DNA from 2 places in the Paenarthrobacter sp. NPDC092416 genome. Region 2 is predicted to be linked to the other one. Evidence: predicted binding sites of a transcription regulator. Region 2 holds the regulator's gene; the other holds the start of a gene.
The links. Region 2 encodes Rex, which represses fermentation and respiration genes when NADH is low (regulators of the CRP and FNR family bind a similar motif). Its sites were predicted from a motif close to CTTGTGAANNNNTTCACAAG; they were not measured.
Positions count from the first base shown of each region.

Region 1: ACIQC5_RS09140 (ALF repeat-containing protein) is a predicted target of Rex. The motif match lies at 1,931-1,950, and genes of this name have one in related genera.

Region 1 is NZ_JBIVQG010000003.1:290,995-300,777, reverse strand. Features, by position in the region: gene ACIQC5_RS09150 (HNH endonuclease) at 1-398, shown strand, start outside; gene ACIQC5_RS09145 (amino acid permease) at 412-1,872, opposite strand; gene ACIQC5_RS09140 (ALF repeat-containing protein) at 2,155-4,284, shown strand; gene ACIQC5_RS09135 (ATP-binding cassette domain-containing protein) at 4,484-5,470, shown strand; gene ACIQC5_RS09130 (ABC transporter permease) at 5,472-7,088, shown strand; gene ACIQC5_RS09125 (IclR family transcriptional regulator) at 7,253-8,059, shown strand; gene ACIQC5_RS09120 (SRPBCC domain-containing protein) at 8,084-8,542, opposite strand; gene ACIQC5_RS09115 (urocanate hydratase) at 8,750-9,783, shown strand, end outside.
Region 2 is NZ_JBIVQG010000001.1:109,979-119,761, forward strand. Features, by position in the region: gene ACIQC5_RS00470 (carbohydrate ABC transporter permease) at 1-243, shown strand, start outside; gene ACIQC5_RS00475 (rhamnogalacturonan acetylesterase) at 304-975, shown strand; gene ACIQC5_RS00480 (DUF1961 family protein) at 972-1,691, shown strand; gene ACIQC5_RS00485 (acetylxylan esterase) at 1,767-2,774, shown strand; gene ACIQC5_RS00490 (3-deoxy-7-phosphoheptulonate synthase) at 2,995-4,134, shown strand; gene ACIQC5_RS00495 (helix-turn-helix domain-containing protein) at 4,415-4,627, shown strand; gene ACIQC5_RS00500 (30S ribosomal protein bS22) at 4,800-4,898, shown strand; gene ACIQC5_RS00505 (HAD family hydrolase) at 5,217-6,035, shown strand; gene ACIQC5_RS00510 (DUF559 domain-containing protein) at 6,115-7,080, shown strand; gene ACIQC5_RS00515 (glutaredoxin family protein) at 7,188-7,442, shown strand; gene ACIQC5_RS00520 (redox-sensing transcriptional repressor Rex) at 7,519-8,226, shown strand; gene ACIQC5_RS00525 (hypothetical protein) at 8,275-9,108, opposite strand; gene ACIQC5_RS00530 (hypothetical protein) at 9,370-9,783, opposite strand, start outside.

The sequences.
Region 1 (9,783 bases), on a different contig from region 2:
TCTTCCTTCGCCGGCTCTACACCGCCCCCGTCAGCGGTGAACTGCTGGCTATGGACTCCAAAGCCCGACTCTTCCCACCCGGGATGCGACGCTTCATCGAAACCCGCGATGACACCTGCCGCACACCCTACTGCGACGCGCCCATCCGACACATCGACCACGTCATTCCCTGGCACAACGGTGGCGCAACCAACCTCGCCAACGCCGCCGGGCTCTGCGAAGCATGCAACCACACCAAAGAAAACCCCGGCTGGAACGCAAGAACAATCCCCGGCGGCCGACATCAACTGGAAATCAGCACCCCCACCGGCCACAGATACCAGTCCAAAGCCTCACCTCCGCCAGGCCACGTGGGCGAGCATCGGCGGGAGCCAGCGCGTCTAGCAACCCGTGCCTGACCTCTCGCAGGAGCTACGGAGCTTTCACCAAGGGGATCGACGCGGTCTCGTCCACCAGCTCTGCACGGCGCAGGCCACCACCGCGGACCCACAGTTTGTAAGCCACGAACAGTAGGACAAGCCACGTGGCGCCAACGTACAGTGCCACGCGGGTGTCCTCGAAGACGCCCAGGATGACGATCACCATGGCCATGAACGCGATGGTCAGGATCGATGCTGCGGGCCACAGCGGCGAACCGAATTCCGATGCCGGCAGGCCCCTGCGCTTGATCTCCCGCTTCATGGCGACGTGCGAAGCCAGGATCATCACCCAAACCCACACGGTGGCGAACGTGGCAATCGATGCGATCAGCACGAACACGTCCTCGGGAATGACAGCGTTCAACACCACGCCCACCAGCAGGATGCCGCCCATCATCACCACGGTCATCCACGGCACACCATGCCGGGAGATCTTGCCGAAGCTCTTGGGTGCGTGACCCTGCTGGGCAAGGCCGAACAGGATGCGGCCGGCGCCGAAGATGTCGCTGTTGATCGCAGAAAGCGCTGCCGTGATGACCACGGCGTTGAGGATGTGCGGCGCCGCGGGGATCCCCAGGCCATCGAAGATCTGCACGAATGGACTGCCGCTGCTGCCAATTTCGTTCCACGGGAAGATGCTCATCAGCACGCCGAGGGTCAGTACGTAGAACAGAAGCACGCGGACGGGAACAGTGTTGACTGCCTGCGGGATGACCTTCTTGGGGTCGGCGGCCTCACCGGCGGTAATACCGATCGTTTCGATCCCACCGAAGGCAAACATCACGACGGCGAACGCGGCCAGGAGCCCCTCGAAACCATTCGGGAACAAACCGCCGTGGTTCACAAGGTTCCCCAGCCCCGGTGCCACGCCACCGCCGTCGCCCGTTTGGAAGCCGAATACGACGATCGCCGTACCGCCGACGATCATGGCGATGATCGCCACTACCTTGATGAGCGAGAACCAGAACTCGAGTTCACCGAAGACCTTGACGCTCAGGAGGTTCATGGCGCCGAGGAACAGGATGATCGCGAGGACCCAGATCCATCTGTCCACTTGAGGGAACCAGAAGCCCATATAGATGCTGAAAGCGGTGACGTCGGCGATGGCAACGATCGCCATCTCGAACACGTAGGTCCAGCCGGTCACGAAGCCTGCGAATGGTCCGAGGTACTTGCTTGCGTACTGGCCGAACGAGCCGGAGACGGGGTGCCTGACGGCCATTTCGCCGAGTGCGCGCATCACCATGAACACGGCGGCGCCGCCGATGATGTAGGCCAGCAGGACGGCTGGGCCGGCTTTCTGGATGGCGGAGGCGGAACCGTAGAAGAGCCCCGTGCCGATTGCGGATCCGAGTGCCATGAAGCGGATATGACGGACGTTGAGGCCACGGCTGAGCGCCGTACCGGCGGCCTGGAGGACAGTGTCCTTCGAGGCCAGCGTGGTTTGTTGCATGGTAAAACCTTCTCGTCTTTGGGAGGGGATCGCTATCCAGCACATCACTTTTGGCTGCCTTGTGATCGGTCTCACGGGTGTTTGCTGTCTTTGATCGCAGACATTGGGGCCCGGGCAGGGTTGGGATGCCCGTGATCCGTGGAAGCTCGGTGGTCAAAGTCGTAGTCGAACGTCAGATAGGATGACCGCGGACAGCTCATCATCCCGGTCAGGCATCCCTCGCCCCGTGCGTCGCCTCCGATGACATGAGGGCTGCCGTCGGACTTTATTGGGGGACTCTTCTTGTCTGTATTCCGCTCTGCTTCATTCCGTGCTGCACGTCGCCGTTGGACCGCTGCTGCTGTGGCGTCGCTGATCGGTTCGGCGTCGCTGCTGTTCGCCGCTCCCGCGCAGGCTTACGACCTCCCGGACTTTGAGCTCCCGCACGCGTCGCAGGCTCCCGTTCCGTTCGTGAAGCGGGCTGGTGACGCTGCCGGTGTGCTTGAGCTGTGGAGGACAGGTGGCCCGGCAACGCGCGCGGCTGCGCAGCTTGCCTTGGTGGGCGGTCCAGGCGCCACGCAGACATTCCTCGACGGCGGACAGGACGTCGCGCTGGCCGCCGACCGCAAGCAGTTGGTCACCGAACTGACGACGCGGGGGAGTGCAAGCGTGCGGGAAGGGGCCGCCAAAACGCTGGCCACCAACGACCCCGCGAAGATCGATGCCTTCCTCTCCAAAGGTTGGGCGGGTGCCTGGGAACTTGATCTGCGGATCACAGCTACATGGTTCCTGGACACGGAGGGACCACTTCGGGCGGCCGCTTCCGACAGTCTGGATAAGGGCGAGGAAGCCATCGAGCGGTTCGTCCTTGCGGGCTGGCGGAAGATAGCCCAGGGGCAGGACCGGGAGGCCGCATATCAGCTGACCGAATCACGCGTACCTTCAGTAACCCGCGGAGCTCAGGCAGCACTCGACACGAACAACCCTGATGCAATAGCTGACTTCCTCCGGTATGGGCAGTTCGCCGCCGCAGACCACCATGCAGAATCAACGGCGGTGGCCGCCATTCTTCAGAAGGTCAAGGACGACATCGCGGCCAACCCCAACGGCACCGCAGCCGTCGCAGACCGGGCGAAGACCGCCGTCGAGCACGCTCGAAGCACCGCAGCCGCCGCGAGGTCAGCGGACACATCGCGTCTGGTCGCGGACAGGGATTTCCTTTCGTCCTTGGCCACGCCCCGGCAGGCCATGGATAATGCGCTGCTGACATCGGAGGAGCCCGCAAAGGCCGCCTTCGCTAAGGCGGCCGACGAACTTCCGGAGCTACTGGCAACCCTGAATGCGCCCGGTGCCGCGCTGGATGCGTTGATCAAGGAAGCCCGTCAGGCCACGCTGGACCTGGCGCTCACCGGCACCCCTGAGGTGAAGAAGGTCGCTGAGGCTGCCCTGCGGGGCGGGGACTCTGCAATCAAGGGCTTCATCACCGACGGCTACGCTGCGGCCTTCACACTGGACGGCTCTGCTTTGGGCGCCGACCGGCAGCGTGTTTACCAGCTTCTCGACCTTGGAGGCGGGCACGTAAACGCAGCTGCCGACGCCGCTCTCAGTTCCAGCAGCCACGCAGATGTCCGGTACTTCCTGGAGTACGGATTCGATCAAGCGCTGAACCTCGATAACCGCGTCCAGACGACCTTCGCTTTGGATTCAACACCAGAGGTCCGGGCAGCGGCCAGTGTCGCCCTGGACGGCAGCCGGGCAGATCTTCAGGCATTCATGACCCGCGGAAAAGCCGCGGCTGCCGAGCGTGACAGGGCCACCGCGGACCACGTCGCCTCGCTCGAGGCCATGATCACCGAACTCGCAGCACTGGCGGACAAAGCAGCGCTCGACGCCCGCAAGGCGGCCGACGCTGCCACGTCGGCTGAGGCGGCACGCCAGGCAGAAGCGGCCAAGGCTGCTGAAGCAGCGCGCCAGGCTGAGGCGACCGCAGCTTCACGTCAGGTTGGTGCGTTGCCGCTGGTGGACGTCGACCAGTTGACCGGAGCAGCCCCGGCCGTGGTGCCGTGGCAGCGCGCGCCCGTCTCCGCCGTCGTGATCCCCGCAACGGGCGGGATGCCTGCGCTGCCAGCCCTTGATGCTCCCGTTCTCCCGGCTCCTCCGGCCGGCACCGCGAACCCGAATGACATCGTTTCAGTGGAACCCGAGGCTCAAATGCCCGCCACAGCGGCAAGTACGTCGACCGGTCCAAACGGCTGGACCGTCGGGCTGATTGCGTTGCTGGTTGCCGCAGCCGCCGGTGGCATCACCTTCCTGCTGCGCCGGAGGACGCCGACAACGGCAACGGCCAAGCCCGCGACAGCAACCAAGCCCGCGACAGCAACCAAGCCCGCGCCGGTGGCTGCGACGAAGCCGAAGCCTAAGCCCAAGCCTTAGGCGCACGCCCCTGGGGCGGGGTTCTGGAGGAGCAGGTGCCTCGCCAGCCCTTCCGGGTTCGCCAAGGCCCAGGAGGTGGCCGCCTGGCATGACATCCGGTGTGAGTCCCAATCGCTCCCGGAAGTCTTGACGATTTCCTAACGCGGATGGGGCGGTATCTTTCTTCACAGACGCGCCGATCCTGCGTAACGTCGGCTCCATGGATACCGTCATTCAGACCGTTGATCTCCATAAGAATTTCGGCCAGGTCAAGGCATTGGACGGCCTTGACCTGGAAGTCCGTGCTGGGCAAGTCCATGGCTTCCTTGGCCCGAACGGCGCGGGGAAATCCACCACGCTGCGGATCCTGCTGGGTCTGGCACGGGCCTCATCCGGCAGCGCAAGCGTCCTTGGATTGCACCCATGGGCCGACGCCGTCGAACTTCACCGCCGTGTGGCCAGCGTTCCCGGCGACGTGAGCATCTGGCCGAATCTTTCAGGGGGAGAGGCCATCGACTTCCTGTCCCGGCTCAGGGACGGCGGGACGGATCGCGGCGAGTATCGGCGGCGAAAAGAGCGCTTGTGCCAACTCTTCGACTTCGACCCCACCAAGAAGGGCCGGGCTTACTCCAAAGGCAATCGTCAGAAAGTTGCGCTCATCGCAGCCCTCGTTGCGGACGCCGAGGTCTACCTCCTCGACGAGCCGACCAGCGGTCTGGATCCGTTGATGGAGGCCGTCTTTACTCGCGAGGTTCGCAGGCTAGTCGGTGAGAACGGGGCAACCGTCCTTCTCTCCAGCCACATTCTCTCCGAGGTAGAGCAGCTGGCCGACAGCGTGAGCATCATCCGCGCCGGTCGGATTGTCGACGGCGGCACCCTCGACTCGCTGCGGCATCTGACCCGTACGGGGATCTCGTTCGCAACGGACAACGTGGACGTCCAGGCCCTCGCTAATCTTTCCCAAGTACACGACCTCACCCTGGCCGCCGGCAGGGTCAAGTTCAGTGCCGACTCGGACCGCGTCCATGAAATCCTGCCGCTCCTTGGCAGCCTTGGCGTGCAGGGTCTCCTGGTCGCTCCACCGTCGCTTGAAGAGTTGTTCCTCCGGCATTACGGCGTTGCCCTTCCACCCCAGACAGAGGAAGCGAAGTCCGACGGCGGCACTCACCATCGGCACCGCCGCCCACCCGCCCGGACGGGCCATTGAGATGAGCCGTTTCCTTGACCTGTACTGGCAGCGGCTCCGCCGTGACCGGTGGCAACTTCTGAGCTGGGTTGTATCGATCGGTGCGCTCGCGCTGTTTGCAACAACCGCGGTGGCTTCGGCGTACGGTGACGATGCTTCCCGTGCCGAGATCCTGCATGTCGCAACGGCAACTCCCGCCATCTTGATTCTCCGCGGGCTTGTTCGCGGCCCGGCGCTGGATGCGTTCACGTTCTTCCAGATCTTCGCTTTCATCGGAGTACTTGCCGGACTGATGAACACGTTCATGGCCGTGCGGCATACGCGCGCCGAAGAAGAAACCGGCCGGGCTGAGCTTGTCGCGGCCACAGCGGCCGGTCGGTGGATGCCCTTGGCGGCGACTGTGACTCATGGGCTCGTGGCGAACGTGCTGGTGGCCGCGGCTGTCATGTTCGGTTTTATCGCCGGCGGGCTCGATGCCGCCGGCTCCCTTGTGGCCGGCCTTGCGACAGGAGTCATTGGGTTGGCGTTCCTTGCGGTTGGACTGCTGGCATCCGAGTTCATGAGTACCTCACGTGGGGCAAACGGTGCCGCGGCAGGGCTGGTGGTGGCTGCCTATCTTCTGCGCGGTTTCGGCGACGCGACCGGCGAGGTCAGCCAGGACGGACTCACTGTCACGGCGGCGTGGCCGAGCTGGGTATCGCCGATCGGCTGGGGACAGCAGACGTTTGCCTACACAGGAAACCGATGGTGGCCCTTGCTGTTGCCGCTGGGTCTTGGCGTCGTATGCGTCGCCCTGACCGCCGTCGTGATGTCCAGGCGCGACGTTGGCGCCAGCGTGCTGGCGGGACGGCGAGGCCGCGCGGACGCCCGCCGCTCGCTCCGTGGGCCCTTCGCTCTGGCACTCCGTCTCCAGCAGGGTGCGATCGCCAGTTGGTGCATTGGCGGGTTCATCGCGGGCCTGCTCACCGGGGCGCTCGGGGCTGCCATCCAGCAGGTCAGCATCACAAATTCCTCCGTCACAGCCATTCTGAGAGCCATGATTGAGGCGCAAGGAACAACAATGGCGCAGTTGCTCATTGCTGTTTTGTTCGAAATCGGCGGCATCCTTGCGGCGGCCTGCGGACTCCAGGCCGTTCTGCGGTTGAGGCAGGAAGAAGTGGCAGGCACCGCCGAACTGGTCCTTTCGGAGCCGCTGGGACGTGTCCGGTGGTTCGGGAGCTTCCTCGGCCTTGGCGCGGCCTCGGTGGTCCTCGTGATGGTGTTCGCGGCGTTGGGTGCCTGGTATTCCTTACTGGTCTCCGGCGAATCAGCCGTGGGCAATGTATGGGAAACAGCTCTGGCCCAGATCCCGGCTGCGTTGCTCTACTTGGCGTTGCCGGCTGCGGTTTTCGTCGTTGTTCCCCGGGCTACTGTGCCGATCGGCTGGGCGTTGCTGGCCTTGGGCGTCGTGCTGGGTGTCTACGGCGGAATGCTGGGGTTCGATAAGTCACTCAGGGACCTTTCGCCCTTCACTCACACGCCTGTGGTCACCAGCTCCGGAACCGATTGGAGCGGCGGGTTCTGGATGTTGGGGATTGGGGCGGCGCTGGTGTTGTTCGCGCTCGTGGCCGTACGGCGTCGGGAGGTTGGTACGGCCTGAGCTGCCGCCGGATGATCGTGGCCGGCGGTCCAAGTCTGGTATTCCGGACACGCCTCTTGTGAAGTGGCATGGCGCCCACCCCTCCAAGGGTGCACGCTTAAGTACGGGATACCGGACAGCGTGCTTTCCGGTGCCCGCTCCAGCACCACGAGCAGCGAGGAATCATGACAACGACGCCATTGGCACCAGGCAAGGCCACGTCCAAGGTCCCTGCCGCCGAAAATACGCTGCGCATCCTGAAACTGTTGGCCTCGCGCCGCGGTCCCATGGCGGCGTCGAACATTGCAACGGCGCTCGGTTTGCCGCGCTCAAGCGTTTACCACCTGCTCGGCGTGATGGAAGCGAACGGCTTCGTTCTGCACCTGCACGAGGAGCAGCGCTATGGGCTGGGCATCAGCGCTTTTGAGCTCAGCTCCGCCTATTCGAGGCAGGAGCCGCTGTCCCGGCTGGGACGGCCCATGCTTGCCTCGTTGGTTGACGCGATCGGCGAAAGCGCGCACTTGGCCGTGCTCCACGGCCGCGATGTCCTCTACATCGTGGAGGAGCGTGCCAAGAACCGCCCGAGCCTGGTGACCGACGTCGGCGTCCGCCTGCCCAGCCACCTCACCGCGTCTGGTCGCGCGATCCTGGCTGCCTTGCCCAAGTCGCAAGTCCGGGCCTTGTACCCGAACGCAGCCGCCTTCACGTCCCGGCACGAGGTCGAATCCCCCATCATGAAGTACTCGGCGCTGTCCTCGCATCTGGATCAGGTACGACAGCGCGGCTACGCCACGGAAAACGGCGAAATCACGCCGGGATTCGGCTCCATCGCCGCCGCCGTGACCGACCATTTGGGATGGCCGACGGCGGCAGTCGCCGTCACGTTCATCGAGGACAAAGTGCCGGCTGAGCAATGGCCGAAACTCGCTGCCCGCATCCAAAAAGCGGCTGACGAGTTGTCAGTCCGCATCCACGGCCGCCCGGCGGGCTAATCCGTTCGCATACTCCGTATGAGCCTATTCTCCACTCGGCTTCGGTCCGCCTGGCCCCGAGGCTTCGCGCTCGACGAGTTTGCGGAAGGTCTCCAGCTCACCGCGGAAGCTGCCCCGGTAGGATCCCATGGCGAAAAGCCGCGCGAAGATCGCCGAGACGAATCCTCGGGTCTCGAACTCCTGGTTGATGCGCGTGCCCCCGCCCTCGGCGGCAAACCTCACATCTGACTCGCCCTTCAGGATCGCATTGCCGAACCGTGTGCGGAGGTGCCAAGGCCGCTCGACGGCAAGGATTTCGGTGGGGCTGGCCATTCGCCCGAACCACACTGTGTAGCGGCTGCCCGCCTGGTCGATTGAGCCGATGCGGTCGGTCACGCGGGTGACTCCGCCGATCCATTCAGGGAACCGGTCCGGGTCCGTCCAAGCCGCGAAGACGTGCTCGGGCGGCGCCGCGACGAGCGTCGTCACTCGGAACGTTGCCATGGGTCCAGCATGCGCTCAATGTAGCGCGAATGCGAGGGGTGGCGATGCTGTACCACCGCGCCTGGCCGGGGGATCGCAGCCGGAAGGCGTGCGTCTGTAATCCCGGACAGCACCCTTCAAAAAGCCGTTCCGGCGGCGCAATAAAGGGGCTTTAGTAGAAGCAGAAGATCTTTCCACCACACACTTCCCACAGACGAAGGAGTCATCATGGCACCCGCCGATTTCACTACTGGTGCCCGTCCGGTTAAGGCCGCTCGGGGTACTTTGCTTACTGCCAAGTCGTGGCAGACTGAGGCGCCGTTGCGCATGTTGATGAATAACCTTGATCCTGAGGTTGCTGAGCGTCCTGATGATTTGGTGGTGTATGGGGGTACGGGTCGTGCTGCGCGGTCGTGGGCTGCGTTTGATGCGATTACCCGGACCCTGGAGACCATGGAGAAGGACGAGACGTTGTTGGTGCAGTCGGGCAAGCCGGTGGGTGTGTTCCGTACCAATGAGTGGGCTCCGCGGGTGTTGTTGGCGAACTCGAACCTGGTGGGGGATTGGGCGACGTGGCCTGAGTTCCGTCGCCTCGAGGCTGAGGGTTTGATGATGTATGGGCAGATGACGGCCGGGTCCTGGATTTACATCGGTACCCAGGGCATTTTGCAGGGCACGTATGAGACGTTCGCGGCGGTGGGTAACAAGCTCGCTGCGGAGGGCCGGCACCCGGCCCCGGCTGCCGGGGGTTCCACCGAGGGCCCGCTGGCGGGGACGCTGACCTTGACCGGTGGTTGCGGTGGCATGGGTGGTGCGCAGCCGCTGGCCGTGACCCTGAACGATGGCGCGTGCTTGATTGTGGACGTCGATGAGTCCCGTTTGCGCCGCCGGGTGGGCAAGCGCTACCTGGATGAGGTTGAGACGGATCTGGACACCGCGATCGCGAAGGTCCAGGCGGCGAAGGCCGAGCGTCGTGGTTGGTCTGTGGGTTATGTTGGCAACGCTGCGGAGGTCTTCCCGGAATTGCTGCGCCGGCACAAGGCCGGGGACGTGAGCTTTGATGTGGTCACCGACCAGACCAGTGCCCATGACCCGTTGTCTTACCTGCCCGAGGGCATTACCGTGGCGGAGTGGCACGCCGAGGCCGAGGCTGACCCGGAGGGGTTCACGAAGAAGGCCCAGGCTTCGATGGCCAAGCATGTCCAGGCGATGGTGGAGTTCCAGGATGCCGGGGCTGAGGTGTTTGATTACGGTAACTCGAT
Region 2 (9,783 bases):
TTCATGTCCCCGCTGCTGTACCTCAGCGATAACAACATGTGGACGCTGCAGATGTACCTGCGCCAAGTCACCGCGGCCTCGGACCTGCTTGGCACCGGCAACGTCGACCCCACGTACATCCCGCCCGAGCAAGGCATCAAGTTCGCCGTGATCGTGGTGGCCACCCTGCCCATCCTGATCTTCTACCCGTTCCTGCAGAAGCACTTCGCCAAGGGCATGCTGATCGGGTCCGTCAAGGGCTGACGTGCCGCGGCTCTTGGGCTCCCGTGGCTCTTGCGCTCCCAAAATCACGAAAGGACAACCATGAAAATCCTCCTCGCGGGCGACTCCACTGTGGCTGCCTGCCCCAGCTACGAGTACCCCATGAGCGGCTGGGGCGCCCATCTCGCGCCTGAGACCTACTGGTGGGCCGCCGTCCACAACCATGCCAAGGGTGGTGCCACCACGGAGTCGTTCCGTGCTGAGGGCCTCTGGCACGAGTTGCTCCATCAGACGGTGCAGGGCGATCTTGTCCTGATCCAATTCGGCCACAACGACCAAAAGCGCGAGCACCTCGCCGCCCGGACTGGCTATACGGACAACCTCCGCCGCATGTTGGCCGACGTCCGGTCCAAGGGCGGCGTTCCCATCCTGTGCACCTCGGTGGAGCGGCGACACTTCACGGCCGGACGCCTCGATGTCACGTTGGGCGACTACCCTCTGGTGGTTCGCAAACTGGCGGACGAACTTGGCGTGGCCGTCATTGACCTCAATGCCTGGACCCGCAACCTCTATACCGAACTGGGGGAGGAACGCTCCAAGGAATTGTTCTTCCACGTCGCTCCCGGCGAGCACTCGCACTGGGCCGGCGGCCTCGAGGACGATACGCACTTCCACGAGAAGGGTGCCAAACGCATTGCGGTTTTCGTCGCCGAGCAGTTGGAGGCCTTGGGCTACGGGCTGGCTTCCAGCGTCAGGGTGGGAGCGCAGGTTTGATCTATTCCAACGCCCTGAGGGGTCCTGCGGACATTGCTGATTGGGTCGCCGAAGGTCCGGTTCAGTCAGGAACGTACGACGACGGCGGGCCGGGCGTGGGTGCCGATGGGACCAGCGCGCTGGTCCTGTCGGGCTCGCTTGACGCGGAGGAGCACGGAGATCGCGCGCACTGGACCCTGTGGTGCCGGGAAGAACTGCCGGATCACGTCCGGATCAGCTGGGAGTTCCTGCCGTTGGCGGAGCCCGGCCTTGCCATGGTGTTCTTCTCCGCAGCGGGTCATCGCGGGGAGAACCTTTTCTCCTCAGACTTGGCACCGCGAACGGGCTTCTATCCGCAGTATCACTCGGGGGACATCGATGCCCTTCATATCTCGTACTTCCGGCATAAGTACGCTTCCGAGCGGGCGTTCCGGACGTGCAACCTTCGAAAGAGCGCCGGCTTCGAGCTCGTGACACAGGGCGCCGATCCGCTCCCTCCGGCAGACGACGCGAACGGCTTCTATCGGATGGAAGTCATCAAGGATGGCCCGCGGGTGGGCTTCTCCATCAACGGCCTGCCCCTGTTCGAGTGGGACGACCCGGGCCCGCAGCATTTGGGCGGCGGATACTTCGGAATCCGCCAGATGGCGCCCCTCAAGGCCGCCTACCGGAACCTTGTCGTCGAGACTCTTCGAGCCGCGGAATCCTGCGACCCGGGACACGGCGCCATGACGTAGGATGTCCTCAGGATGCCGCACTTGCCTGCATCAGCCCCCCGCCACCCCTCTTACCAACCTGAACCGGAATGGACCATGCCCCTCTTCGATCTTCCCCTTGAGCAGCTCCGCGACTACACCTCCAGCGCGGTGCCGCCGGCGGATCTGGACGCCTTCTGGGACCGCACCCTTGCCGAGGCGCAGGCGCACCCGCTGGCGGCAGTCTTTGAGCCCGTGGACAACTACCTCGGCGTGATCGACACCTTCGATGTCTCGTATTCCGGCTTCGGAGGAGACCGCATCAAGGGCTGGCTGCATGTCCCGTCCCAGCTTGAGCCCAGCGCCGAGCTTCCCGTCGTGGTGGAGTACATCGGCTATTCAGGTGGCCGCGGACTCGTCAACCAGAACACCCGATGGGCACAGGCCGGCTACGCGCACTTCATTATGGATACGCGCGGCCAAGGCTATGGCGGCGTCTCCGGAGACACCCCGGATCCGCACCCCTCGGCGGGCGGCATCAACTACGCCGGACTCATGACCCGAGGCGCCGATCACCAAGACAACTATTATTTCCGGCGAGTCTACGTGGACGCCTTCCGGGCGGTAGAAGCGGCGCAGAGCCATCCCGCCGTCGACCGTTCCAAAGTAATCCTGGCCGGTGTGAGCCAAGGCGGGGGCATCACCGTTGCGGCTGCAGGGCTTGCGGCCGGAAGGCTCGACGGCGTCATCGCCGCGCTGCCCGACGTCCCGTTCCTGCAGGATTTCCCGCGCGCGATCGACATCGCCCCGCGTGGTCCGTATCCGGAGATTGCCGGCTTCCTGGGCCGCCACCGGGACCGCTATGACTCCATGTTGGCTGTGTTGAACTATTTCGACGGCGTGCACCTGGGCCGGGCTGCCAGTGTGCCTGCGCTCTTTTCCGCGGCGCAGATGGACGACATTTGCCCGCCGTCCACCGTCTTCGCAAGCTACAACAATTACGGGGTTTCAGGCGGCGCCCCGGAGAAGGACGTCGAGGTTTACCGCTTCAACAACCACGAGGGTGGGCAGGAGCATCACTGGATCAAGCAGTTGCAGTTCCTTCGCAAACTGCTGTCATCTTGATGGACACGATTTGTCCCGTTCACTGAACCGCGGTTATGGTGTGGCTATGACTAACCGTTGGTATGCGTATTTTTCGTTGGCTCTGGAGGGGCCCGCGTCTAACTGACACGCATCCAACTTTCCTTCAGAGCCAACAGGGCAGAGATCATTCTCTGCCCTTCGCCATATCCGGCGGGTTCTGAAAAGGGGCCCGCTCCGCATCCGGAACAGGACCCAGAAAATGACCAGCATCACCGCAGAACCCACTGAATCGCTCGAATCCGCTAACGCCACGCAGCCCACCACCTCCAACCTCCGCGTCGCCCGCTTCGAGCCCCTTCCGGCACCGCAGGACCTCATCGCTGAGTTGCCGCTCGACGCCCGCTCAGCTGCCGTCGTCGACCGTGGCCGTGACGAAGTCCGCGCCATCATGGACGGCGTTGATGACCGTCTGCTGGTGATCGTTGGTCCGTGCTCCATCCACGATCCCAAGGCCGGCCTTGAATACGCCCGCCGGCTGGTCAGCCAGGCCGAGAAGCACAAGGAAGACTTGCTGGTGGTCATGCGCACCTACTTCGAGAAGCCGCGCACCACGGTCGGCTGGAAGGGCCTCATCAACGATCCCCACCTCGACGGCAGCCACGACATCGCCGCAGGCCTGCGCGCAGCCCGTGGCTTCCTGAAGCAGGTCACGGCGCTCGGACTTCCCACGGCCACCGAATTCCTGGAGCCGATCAGCCCGCAGTACATGGCGGACCTCGTATCCTGGGGCGCGATCGGCGCCCGCACCACCGAAAGCCAGATCCACCGCCAGCTCGCCTCCGGCCTGTCCATGCCCATCGGCTTCAAGAACGGCACCGACGGCGACCTCCAGGTGGCGATTGACGCGTGCGGCGCCTCTGCCGCTGAGCAGGCCTTCCTCGGAATCGACGACGACGGTCGCGCGGCTCTCGTGGCGACGTCGGGCAACCCGGACACCCACGTGATCCTGCGCGGCGGACGCAAGGGCCCGAACTACTCGCAGGAAGATGTCGCTGCCGCCTCGTCCAAGTTGGCCGCGAAGGGACTGAACCCCCGCCTGATCGTGGACGCCAGCCACGCCAACAGCGGCAAGAGCCACCACCGTCAGGCCGAAGTTGCGCTGGAAATCGGTGCGCAGCTTGAGGCAGGGGAGAGCTCGCCGATCGCCGGCGTGATGCTCGAAAGCTTCCTGGTTGGCGGGGCACAGAACCTGGATACGGCCAAGCAGCTGGCAGGTGAGCAGGAATTGGTCTACGGCCAAAGCGTGACGGACGCCTGCATGGAGTGGGATGTTACGGCGTCGGTGCTGGAGCAGCTTGCCGCCTCTGCCCGCAAGCGTCGGGTTGCTACGGCCGAGTAGTGGCGGGCTGAGCCGGGTCCCGTTCCGGCCGTGTTCCGTTCGGGGGTGGCCCGTTTCGGGGGTTCGCTGCGGATCATGCCGTGCGTTCGGCATTCCTCGCAGCCAACCCCCGAAACGGGTGATCTACAGCCGAGAAGCAGGCTCCCAGTTGCTGGAAACACTTTCACATTGGCCCCATCAGCCCCTAGAGTATCTAGCACATGGTTGTTTGATGGCTCAGCATCGGCACACCGTTCTACTGGGGGTGTCCTGTCCAGCTGAGAGCAAAGGAATATGGGAAATGTCCGCGGAGACTAACTTCTCGAATGCGCGTTTCATGACGGTGGCTGAAGTGGCCGACGTCTTGCGTGTTTCCAAAATGACTGTGTATCGCCTGGTCCACTCAGGGGAAATGCCGGCCGTCCGGTTCGGCCGTTCCTTCCGGGTTCCGGAAGAGGCCGTTGCCCAGTACCTCAAAGGTGCTGTGGTGGACGGGCAATCCGAAACTGCCTGAGGCTGCCAAGGTCCGTCCCGCGGACCGTGGTCACGGGGTGCCCCTCCGAAGCGGTACTCTGTTAAGGAACGTTTTACGTCATTGTAAGAATCTGTCAGTTGTGCTGTCTGCTGCTTTGTCCGCGGATCCGTTCCAACAGACAGGACCTTCATCTAGTTTGTAAGGAACTTTCGTGGGTTCAGTTATCAAGAAGCGCCGCAAGCGTATGGCCAAGAAGAAGCACCGCAAGCTGCTTCGCAAGACTCGCCACCAGCGCCGCAATAAGAAGTAGAGATACTTCACAAAGCGTGAATGCCCGCAGCCTTTCGAGGCGGCGGGCATTTTTGCATCCCACCCCACCGGTCCTCTCTCACATCCCGTCGGGTTTCCATCGGCCCTCTCTCAGGTCCTGTCGGGTTTCCATCGGCCCTCTCTCAGGTCCTGTCGGGTTTCCACCGGCCCCCTCTCACATCCTGTCGGGTTTCCCCCGGCCCTCTCTCACATCCTGTCGGGTTTCCATCGGCCCTCTCTCACGTCATACGCACGACGGCGGCACAGTCGCCGTCGTGCGCCCGCAGCACTGACCGGGCAATTTGGCTAGACTCGAGGCATGCCCGACGAGAAGAACGCCGCTGCGGTCACGGAGGCCAAGGCGCCGCAGCACACTGGCGAAGCCGCTTTCTTCGACGTCGACAACACCCTCATGAAGGGCGCGAGCCTCTTCCATGTGGCCCGCAAGATGTATGAGCGCAAGGCGTTCACTCTCTCCCAGGCAGCCGGCTTCGCCTGGAAACAGTTCAAGTTTGTGATGCGCGGCGAAAACATGGATGACGTCCATTCCGTTCGCGACTCTGCCCTCACCCTTGCGGCCGGTATTTCGGTGGCGGATGTCATGGCTCTGGGCGAAGAGGTCTACGACGAAATGATCGAGTCCCGGATCTGGCCCGGAACAAAGGCGCTGGCCGAACAGCACCTGCGCGTGGGGCGAAAGGTCTGGTTGGTGACCGCCACTCCCATTGAAGTTGCGACGGTGATTTCCACCAGGCTCGGGCTGACCGGCGCACTGGGAACGGTGGGCGAGGTAGAAGCCGGCATGTACACCGGGCGCTTGGTGGGCGACATTCTGCACGGTTCAGCCAAAGCCGTGGCAGTCAAGCGGGTGGCCGAGGAAGAGAACCTGGATCTCGATCACTGCTGGGCATACAGCGACTCTGCAAACGACATCCCGCTCCTCACCCTTGTGGGCCATCCGGTGGTCATCAATCCGGATTCCCGGCTCCGCCGCCACGCGCGCGAGCACAACTGGCCCGTGTATGACTTCCGGTCCGGCCGCAGGGCCGCGACTCTCGGGCTCAAGGCAGCCACCGTGGGCGGGGCTGTCTACGGGCTGTGGCGAGGTTTCTCAAATTTCCGCGGCCCACGCGTTTAAACTCTCCTGGATCCGGCCCGCCCAAACGCACCTGTGGATAACTTCTGCAGGCTTAAGTGCTTCTGGGCAACAATGCCGTATGGAAAAATCAACGCCCTTCCCCGCAACGCTTGTCGTCGCTCCGTTTACGCTGGAAGAGGCCATTACTGCTGGCGTTGCGCGGCCGCAGTTATGGCGTCGTCCCGAAATTGAGTCGGTGAGCCGGGGGTTGTATCGGCATGCCGACTGGGATTTTGAACTCACCGCTGCCGCTCGGTCTCTCTCGGCTTCGAGCCCAGGCGCCTGGGTCTCACATGTTACGGCCGCCCGCATCCATGGGCTTTGCCTGCCCCCTTGGCTGTCGGATTCCAACGAGCTTCACCTGAGCAAGCCTCGCCATTTGCAGCCGGTACGACGCAAGGGAGTGATAGGGCACACGGTGTTGGTTTCCGAAGACGAAATCGAGAATGTTCACGGCATCTGCATCAGCACACGTGCCAGAACATGGCTGGACCTGGCACGTCGTCTGCCACTGTCCGATCTGGTCTGTCTTGGCGACGAACTGATTCGGATTCCCCGGCCGGAATTCGAAGGGCGAACTGACTCCTTCACAACCATCGCTGCCCTCAGGACAATGGTGGACCGCCACAAGAATTTCCAGGGCGTGGTCCGTGCCAGGGAAGCGTTGGAGATCATGCGCGTAGGGGCGGATTCTGCACCTGAGACGCTCCTGCGACTTGCCATGCTTGACGCCGGCATTCCGGAACCAGAGTTGCAGGTCCGACTTCGACCAGATGACCCGTTCTCGCCCTCGGCTGATTTGGGCTTCCGCGGCCGCCGGGTCGCCATCCAGTACGACGGCGGTCATCACCTTGAGGAGGCACAGGCACTGAGCGATCGGCGTCGGGATAAGGCTTTCGAAGCAGCAGGATGGGTAGTCCTCAAATTTGGAAAAGAGGATCTGGCGGACAACTTTGCCAAAGCCACACGGCGGATCAAGAAAGTGCTCCGGACCGCCTGGACAGATCCGGCCGTCCGCGCTGGCTTCGTCCGGGGTGGGATGTGAGTGAGGGTGGCCCGGTTGGGGGTGGGATGTGAGTGGGGGTGGCCCGGCTGGGGGTGGGATGTGGGAGAGCGTTGGGGGAGAAGGGCGTGGACAGATACCGTTGAGACATGGCTAATCCCGACGTCGTACTCCTCACCAAAGCTGACTGCCACCTCTGCGCGGAGGCGCGTGCCGCCGTCGAACGCGTTACGTCTTCGCTTGGCGTGAACTGGTCGGAGCAGACCATCGACGCCGACCCCGAACTCCAGGAGCGTTACGCAGAAGAGATTCCCGTGGTGTTGGTGAACGGCATCCAGCGCGACTTTTGGAAGATCGACGAGCAACGGCTGACCCGTGTACTGCAGAAAGTCATCCAAAACTGACGGCGCGGTTACCGGAAAGTAACGGCTTTTGTTGAGTCCGGCAACAGGGCCCTAGAGTGGAACAACAAGCAACTCAATGGAGAATACCGTGACTGCGCTGGAACCGTCCCCGGAGGCAACGACGGGTGATAACGAAGCTGCGACGAAGCAGATCCCGCCCGCTGCTGTGGCCCGGATGACTCTTTATTTGCGCGCGCTCAACTCCCTTTTGGCGGAAGGCGTGGAACGCGTCTCCTCCGAAGCCCTGGCCGAAGCCTCGGGCGTCAGCTCTTCCACCCTTCGCAAGGACCTGTCCTATGTGGGCTCCTACGGCACGCGTGGTGTCGGTTACGAAGTCCAATACCTGAGCCGGCACATCGCTGCGGCTCTTGGACTGACGCACGACTGGAAGGTCGCGATAGTCGGTGCCGGTAACCTCGGCAAGGCCTTGGCACGGTACGGCGGCTTCGAATCGAGGGGTTTCGACGTCGTGGCAATCTTCGATGCGGACCCGATGGTGATCGGCAACGAGGTCGGCTGGCTGCGGGTCAGCGATACCGCGGAATTGGAGCGGGTCCTGGAACGTACGCACACCAACATGGTGGTGCTGGCGCTTCCAGCGACTGTTGCCCAAGCAGTCTGCGACCGGGTGATCGCCGCGGGAATCCGGAGCATCCTCAGCTTCGCCCCGGTGCTGCTGCAGGTCCCGCCGCACGTCAACCTGCGCAAAGTGGACATGGCCACCGAACTCCAGATTCTGGCCTACCACGCACAGCGGGCGCAGACACCGGGCCAGGCTGTTTAGCCGAACCGGGTCCACGCCCGTTGGAGGGTGCTGCTGAATATGTAAGGCCTAGCGGCCGTACGGGTTCTGGTATGGGTTGCCGAATGCCTGCTGCTTGCGGAAGTACGGGGCCGACGCCGGCAGGTACAGCAGGACGATCGCTGCGACACCCAGCAGGATTGTCAGGAGCTGGAGCACGCCGTAGAGCGCGCCGAGGGTGAAGAGGCTGGTGAGGCCCAGAACGGAGATCGCAGCGAAGACCGTGCCAAGGATCCTGGCCCAGTTCTTGCCCTTGCGGACCGGGAAGGCCACCAGCGCGTAGAGGCCCAGCGAAATGATGGCGCCGATGATTCCGCCCACTGCCATGGCGCCCTGCATGCCTTCAAAGGCACCGGGAGGGAACTCCTGGCCCTGCTGGGCAGCTTGCTGCATCATGGCATCAATGAAGGGCTGCCCTCCGCTGAAGGCAAGAACCAGCGAGCTGATGGCGGAGAGTGCGCCGGCTGCGATGATCATCCAGAAGGACATGTTGACCAGCGGGGGAACCGTTGCAGGACCTGGTTGCTGGCTCGGCCAGTTGGTGTCCTGGCCGTACTGCGGAACCTGGCCGTACGGCGAGGGCTGCTGACCGAACTGCGGAGCCTGCTGCCCGAACTGCGGAGCCTGCTGACCGAACTGCGGAGCCTGCTGCCCGTACTGGGGTGCGGCGGGCTGGCCGTAAGGTGAGGGCGGCTGCGGGGCCGGCTGGCCGTACTGGGGTGCAGCGGGCTGACCATACTGCGGTGCGGGAGGCTGCGGCGCGGATGGCTGCTGTCCCTGTTCGGGGGAGCGTTCGCCGTACTGCGGCTGCTCAGGCTTGGGAGCGTCGCCCGGGTTGGACGGCGGGTACGGAGGGTTGCTCATGCTGTTCCTTTGCTTGTTCGACTGCTGTGACGGCTGCCGGGTTCAGCAAGAAGACCCTCCCCCAGCCTGGCTCTGCTTCAACCGTACCTCCAGGGTCCGGCGCTGCTACCGATCACACGCAGGAATTTCCTGTATCGCGGGGAAATCATCCTGACGGCTTACGCCTTCATGATGAAGGCCGCGGGGTCCCCCGGGGAACCGGCCGCGGCCTTCTGCTCGCATGCTCGCCCGTCAAACCCGACGGCGGCATATGAGGTAGCGCTAGACGCCGCCCTTGACTGCCTTGAACCAGAGTTGCGAGTTCGGGAGCCACATCAGCACCACTGCGACGGCGCTGACGAGGAAGCCGAACCAGTTGCCGCCGGCCCCGCCGGCGTTTGCGGCGCTGAAGATGGCGAGCAGCAAGGAAACGGCGGCCAGGATGGTCAAGGCGAGGCGGGCCCACTCCTTGCCTTCCTTCATCTTCATGGCCATGACGATTTGTGCCGCCGAGACCGCCAACCCGATCAACACGAAGACCAGAGCCAAAGCGGCATAGCCCGGTGCGAACGCGAAGGCCGCGATAACGACGAAGAAGCCGATGAGTCCGAGCAGGAGGCCGATCAGGCCCCAAATGACCCAGATGAAGTAGGACACTTTCAGCTCTGTGGGCAAGCCCTGTGTTTTGAAGATTCC